DNA from 2 places in the Mycoavidus sp. SF9855 genome. Region 2 is predicted to be linked to the other one. Evidence: predicted binding sites of a transcription regulator. Region 2 holds the regulator's gene; the other holds the start of a gene.
The links. The regulator LexA, encoded in region 2, represses DNA repair genes until DNA is damaged. The targets are predictions, from matches to a motif close to ACTGTATNNNNATACAGT.
Positions count from the first base shown of each region.

Region 1: a site for LexA is predicted at 1,697-1,714, ahead of recA (recombinase RecA). Genes of this name have one in related genera too.

Region 1 is NZ_CP102085.1:446,996-450,422, reverse strand. Features, by position in the region: gene recX (recombination regulator RecX) at 34-483, opposite strand; gene recA (recombinase RecA) at 523-1,623, opposite strand; partial or broken gene NQD60_RS01920 (cytochrome b) at 1,746-1,997, opposite strand; gene lanKC (class III lanthionine synthetase LanKC) at 2,152-3,427, opposite strand, start outside.
Region 2 is NZ_CP102085.1:709,172-712,598, forward strand. Features, by position in the region: gene NQD60_RS03035 (thymidylate synthase) at 1-440, opposite strand, end outside; gene dusA (tRNA dihydrouridine(20/20a) synthase DusA) at 447-1,391, opposite strand; gene lexA (transcriptional repressor LexA) at 1,697-2,350, opposite strand; gene rpsB (30S ribosomal protein S2) at 2,793-3,427, shown strand, end outside.

The DNA.
Region 1 (3,427 bases), 260 kb from region 2:
AGGCCTTTAAAACCCTTGATTTTAACATAGCTATCAATCTTCATCGCAGCCTCCGAGCAACCTTACGATTATTGCATTGGCAAACCCGCGCATCATCAGAAAACGGGCTTGCCGCGCACGTTCAACGTGGGTTGCGGGTAAAACACCATATTTTTTCTCCCAAACAGCCTTGGCACGGGAGAATTCGGTTTCTTGTAACTCAGTGCCAATGCGCTCGATTAGCTCTTCATCAAGCACATGTTGCTTGAGCTCATGAATAATTCGATGCGTGCCGCAACGCGCCGCGCGGCGGCGCGCCACGCTTTCGGCAAAGCGAGTATCAGATAACCAACCCTCATGCTGCAGCGTGTTGAGTAGCGCATCGACATCGGCTTCGCTATCTGTATAAGAGGACAACTTGCGCTGTAATTCAACGCGACTGTATTCTCGGCGCGATAAATATCCCAATGCACGCCCTTTTAAACTAGGATTAGCACGCATCATTTCACAAATGAGACATCTCCAAAGCAAATGTACAAACAATCACCCAAGAGTTGGCGCTGATTGCCGCTTTGGCGTTTTAGTTTCAGTGTTTTCTTGAGTTTCATCCGTTGCAGGCATGGCCACCACGCCAAATGAAATGCGAACTTTGTTTTCAATTTCACGGGCAATCTCTGGATTTTCACGCAGATATTCACGCGCATTGTCTTTGCCCTGCCCAGCGCGCTCGCCATTATAGCTGTACCATGCGCCAGCCTTTTCAACAATTTTCGCTTGCACGCCAAGGTCAATGATTTCGCCTTCACGCGAAATGCCTTCACCATATAGGATGTCAAATATGGCTTCACGAAAAGGCGGCGCAACTTTATTTTTGACCACTTTCACCCGCGTCTCAGAGCCAATGACCGAATCTGCTTTTTTGATTGAGCCAATGCGGCGGATATCAAGCCGTACTGATGCATAGAACTTCAATGCATTGCCGCCCGTTGTGGTTTCCGGACTACCAAACATCACCCCTATTTTCATCCGAATTTGATTGATAAAAATGACTAGGCAGTTTGTCCTGTTAATGGTCCCAGTAAGCTTACGCAATGCCTGTGACATCAAGCGCGCTTGCAGGCCAGGCAAAGAGTCGCCCATATCCCCCTCAATTTCAGCCTTGGGTACCAGTGCGGCGACGGAATCGATGACAATTAAATCAACCGAACTCGAGCGCACCAATGCATCTGTAATCTCAAGCGCCTGCTCACCTGTATCAGGCTGTGCAATCAAGAGATCAGACACGTTGATGCCAAGCTTTGCTGCATATTGGACGTCCAACGCGTGCTCTGCATCAATAAATGCGCAGGTGCCACCGAGTTTTTGCATCTCAGCAATAACTTGTAAAGTGAGAGTGGTTTTGCCCGAGGATTCCGGCCCGTAGATTTCAACCACACGACCGCGAGGCAAACCGCCTACCCCAAGCGCAATATCAAGTCCCAGCGAGCCAGTAGAGACTACTTGAATATCTTCAACCACTTCCCCATCGCCCAGGCGCATGATTGAGCCTTTGCCAAATTGCTTTTCAATCTGCGCCAGCGCAGCGGCAAGCGCTTTGCCTTTTTCAGCCGTTAAGCCCGCTTGGCCTTTCTTGCTTTCTTCCATGAATCATCCTTTGTGGGGGTAAACGGCGCTTCGTCTAAATGTAAATGCCGCTTTCCAAATTAGCATACCACATACTGTATAAAAAAACAGGTGTCTTAGCAAGGCCATATGGTTAGAAAGCATCAATTTTTTTTCCAGCACGGCAACATGCGCGCCAGCACACCATCTCGATCAATAAATTGATGTTTAAGCGCTGCCAGCAGATGCAGCACAACCAAGGTTGCTAACGCATAGTTCAGATAAATATGCGACATGCTAAAAATTGGTTTAAGCGCTGGGTTAGGCTCAATCAGCGCTGGTAACGGCACCAGGCCTAAATAAACCACTGGCGCGCCCACTGACGAACTCAATAAATAACCAGACAACGGCACAGCAAACTCCCGGCCGGAGCGGTATGCCAAACGACCAATGGGCCCGATTCTTTGCTTTTCTTACCAAGAGGCGTCATTTTCGCTACTCGAGGCGATTTCGACAACGACCGTCGAGGACCCAGAAAAACCTCGATAGGCATCAATTTAGCAGTTTGTTTCAGCTATAAACAGCTATCGTATCGTCTATGACCATGCCTTTTTTGCACTTATCAAAATAACGATCAAGCGTCAGTTCATCAGGCGTCCATTGTCGTATACGCGCTAGAAGCGTAAGAATACCTGCCGTACCATAACCAAAATCACATGAAATCCGGTCTATTAAGGAAGGATAGGCAAGGCCCTCCTCGCTTTGCACCCGAAACATATCCATTCCGCTGAGTAATCTTGCTAAGGCGGTACGATGTCGTTCTTCTTTTGTGTAATGCCAAGCATCCAAGCGAAACCCTGCAATACCACAAAGTCCCATCAATTTTCCGAATCCAACCGAATACTTACCATCAGTATGAGCGTAGATATCCTCCAGTGTCTGATCAAACGCATCGATACCAGCGAAATACTGATAGCGCAAAAGTACAGTTCCAATACCCGCGGATCCGTACATATAATAAGGTAATAAAGTATTACTGCTATCTGTCATATACGACCAGCCCCGCGTGCTATGGCCATAGGAAATGTCATAATGCAAAGCGCGCATCCCAGCTTCGATATAGTGCTCCCGATTTGTCAGTAACGCCGCATAAAGCAAGACGAGCGCAATGCCGCAGGCGCCATAACCAAGACCGAGATGGACTTTGCCATCAGCATGAGGCCAGTAGATCCTCTGTTCAGCATCCACCTTTGCCTGCGACAGTAGTTCATCAACCACATTGAGCGCTGCATCGAGGAACTGCTCATCTTGCGTTTCCAAAAATAGACGGAGTGCAGAGAATGCCCAGCCGGCCTTACCTTCGAAGAGAGAGTGTGAACGATCGAATAATGGATGCGCACGCGCTTGCGTTAATAGCACGCTTGCTTGTTCTACTTCCTTCAGCTCAGTCATTATCCACGCGATGCCCGCCTGGCCCATCAAAAATCCTGGCGTATAGCCTTCATTGGTAATCGGACAACGCTGAGCCCAATCGCGAAATGCCGGGTCGATTGCGATGCCTGCTTGATGCAAACCGAAGAGCGTGCCATATGCGCCGCATCCAAGACTCAAAGGGTTGGTATCAAAAGCACGAAAATCACACGGAAACAAACGATCGGCGCGAGATAAAATAGCATTTGCTTCAATGAAGGAACGTATTCCGTCAATTGTGGTATCAAAATAGCTTGGCTCTGGCATAAGCGCCTGACGTGAGCCGACTACAGCGCAACTCCAGTCGGCTGAACTAAGCTTGGCGTTTATTTCAGATGCGGCAGGACGAAGTTCTGCATGGGGTGACAAGCCAGCA
Region 2 (3,427 bases):
TCGATGGGGGTTTGCGATTCGTCTGGAAAATCCGCGATATTTAATGCCGTCAGCAATAAGCGACGTGAGTGCGGCCGTTCTTTGAGTTGCTTGACGAGCTGAGCAATCTGATCGACTGTGCTGCCATCCGGCTTAGGCCAGAAGCGCCATTGATGGCCGTAGACAGGACCCAAGTCGCCGTTTTCATCCGCCCATTCATCCCAGATGCTTACGCCATGATCGTTTAAATATTTGATATTGGTGTCACCGTTCAAAAACCAAAGTAATTCGTGAATCACGCTTTTAAGATGAATTTTCTTGGTGGTGAGAAGCGGAAAGCCAGCGGCAAGATCAAAACGCAGTTGGCGGCCGAATACGCTGATGGTGCCTGTGCCTGTGCGGTCTGCTTTTGGCGTGCCGTGGCTCAGAATATCTTGTAGCAGTTCGTGATAGAGTTGCATGCTGTGTCAAATGATTGGGGAAAGTCCATGATTGCGCGCTTCATCGAAGATGCGTAAATCACCTGTGGCAAGTTTGTGGTGATCGGATAGTACGCGTCGCCAGCTGCGGGCGCCAGGCACCTCATGATACAAACCCAGTATATGACGTGTCATTGCGCCTAAATATGTTCCGCGCTCAAGTTCTTGCGCAGCATAGGCGATAAATGCCGTTTCAATTTCCGCGCGCTGCAGTATCGGTGTTGCAGCTTGGTAAAAATGCTGATCAACACTGGCTAACAGCCAAGGCTGATGATAGGCTTGGCGACCTAGCATCACGCCATCTACATGAGCGAGTTGCTCTGCCATTTGCTCAATGGTTTGAAGCCCGCCGTTCAGAATGATTTCAAGCTCAGGAAAATCGCACTTTAAACGATGAACATAATCGTATCGAAGGGGTGGAATAGTCCGGTTTTCTTTTGGGCTGAGCCCGCCAAGGATGGCATTGCGCGCATGTACAATGAAAGTGCGACAGCCCGCGTTGGCTACGGTGCCAATAAAATCGCGCACAAACGCATAGTCAGTCCGGTCGTTAATGCCAATGCGATGTTTAACCGTGACTGGGATCGAGACGGCATCGCACATCGCGCGCACGCAATCGGCGACCAATTCTGGCTCAGCCATTAAACATGCACCAAATGCACCGCGTTGCACACGCTCAGATGGACAGCCGCAGTTCAGATTGATCTCATCATAATTGGCTGCTGCAGCGAGCTTAGCGCAACGTGCAAGCTCAGCGGGGTCACTGCCGCCAAGTTGTAGCGCAAGCGGGTGCTCCTCTTCATTAAATGCGAGGTGCTGAGCGGCGTTGCCATGTAACAGGGCGCCGGTGGTGACCATTTCGGTATAGAGCCAGGTATGGCGCGTCAAGAGCCGATGAAAATAACGGCAGTGACGATCAGTCCAATCCATCATAGGCGCCACGCAAACGCGCCGGCCACCTTTTACCGCAAGCGGGTGGGGTTCACTTAAAACTTCGTCCGGATGGTCTGGAGGTATCGTATTTTGGGACATGCCACGGTTTTTCATCACAACCACAATCTTTATTCAAATCCTGAAATCACAGTAAATAGAGCGCTCACTTAAAGCCAACTTTGTACTAGAGTTGTGGGCGAAAGCGCCGCGCCGCTTATTATAGCGCCAAGCGTCTAATCTAGAGATAGAGGTTAGGTCTTACTTGACTGATATTAGGATAATGGATGATGGAGGCTCATTTTTAATTAAAATGCACTGGGTCGAATGAGACCTACGACGATCCCTTCAAGGGCAAAATCCACCTGCTCGGGCTCAATGGTTAAATTAGGATAATCTGGGTTTTCAGCAATTAATTCTACTTTTTTGCCACGCTGTCTGAAGCGTTTAACGGTTACTTCATGATCGAGCCGTGCGATGATAATCTGACCGTTTTGGGCTTGGTCCTGACGCCGTACAGCGAGTAAATCGCCATCTAGGATCCCTGCATCGCGCATCGATAGGCCGCGCACATGCAATAAATAGTCAGGCCGGCTGGCAAACAGGGATGGATCGCAATGATAATGTTGAACAATATGTTCTTGCGCGAGGATTGGGCTGCCGGCTGCGACGCGGCCAATCAGCGGCAGCGATAATTGCATGAGGCGAGCGTCAGGCAGCGTGAGTTGGCGAGGCTTGCTCTGGGTTGCGGCCAGTTTAAGTTTAATGCCACGCGAGGTCCCCGCCGTGAGTTCAATCGCGCCTTTGCGGGCTAGCGCCCGTAAATGTTCTTCAGCGGAATTCGCTGAGCTAAAACCAAGCTGGGCGGCAATTTCTGCCCGAGTTGGGGGAAAGCCGCTGTGTTCAATCGCGTGGCGGACCAAATTGAAAACTTGCTGTTGCCGTGTGGTCAGTTTGAGCATAGTGTCGTTGTGTGTTTGATCAAATACCCCTGTTTTTTTATACAGTATAAAGTGTTTTGCTAGTGAATGAAAGCAGGATTTACTGCCATCTAATGCAAGCCAGCCATGCTTTGTTTTTATTTGGCAGGACCTGGCGTTTGGCCCAATCGTAGAGTGCGCCCTGCTTGGCTGATATCAAGTGGGCAGATTAGATAGTGCCAGCCTGCTGACAGCGTTGCCGGTGAGCTGGCTACAAAGTATCTCCGATACTTATTAAATCAGTGTTAAAATCCTAATTGGTTCTGCTTTACTCCTGTCATTTGGCTCAAAAATTGGGCGCGATGCGCAAGGCGTCAGCGTAACCAAATTATCAAACCAGCGCACCCAGGGTGCTTTTAGCTTTATTTAATAGGCTAAATAGTATCGCGGCTGGTTTTAGACCTAACCCTTACGGAGAATTCTCATGTCTATTACGATGCGGCAAATGTTAGAAGCGGGTGTCCACTTTGGTCACCAAACGCGTTTTTGGCACCCTAAAATGGCCCCTTATATCTTTGGCCACCGCAACAAAATCCATATTATCAACCTCGAAAAAACCTTGCCTATGTTTCAAGACGCGCTGAAATATACGCGTCAAGTAGCGGCTAATCGGGGCACCATCCTATTTGTCGGAACTAAGCGCCAGTCGCGCGATATTATTGCTGAAGAAGCGACCCGCGCTGGCATGCCTTATGTCAATAGTCGTTGGCTGGGCGGCATGTTGACCAATTTCAAAACGTTGAAATCATCGATCAAAAAGCTTAAAGAAATGGAAGCGATGGTCGAGGCGGGTGACCTTGAGCGCATGAGCAAAAAAGAAGCACTGATGTTTGAACGGAATATGGCGAAGCTGGACAAATCGCTCGGCGGTGTCAAGGATATGAACGGCATGCCAGAGGCAATTTTCGTGGTCGATGTGGGATACCACAAAATTGCGCTGACTGAAGCGAAAAAACTCGGCGTACCCGTCATCGCGGTAGTGGATACCAATCATTCGCCAGAAGGCATTGACTACGTGATTCCAGGTAATGACGATGCTAGCAAAGCAGTCGCACTTTA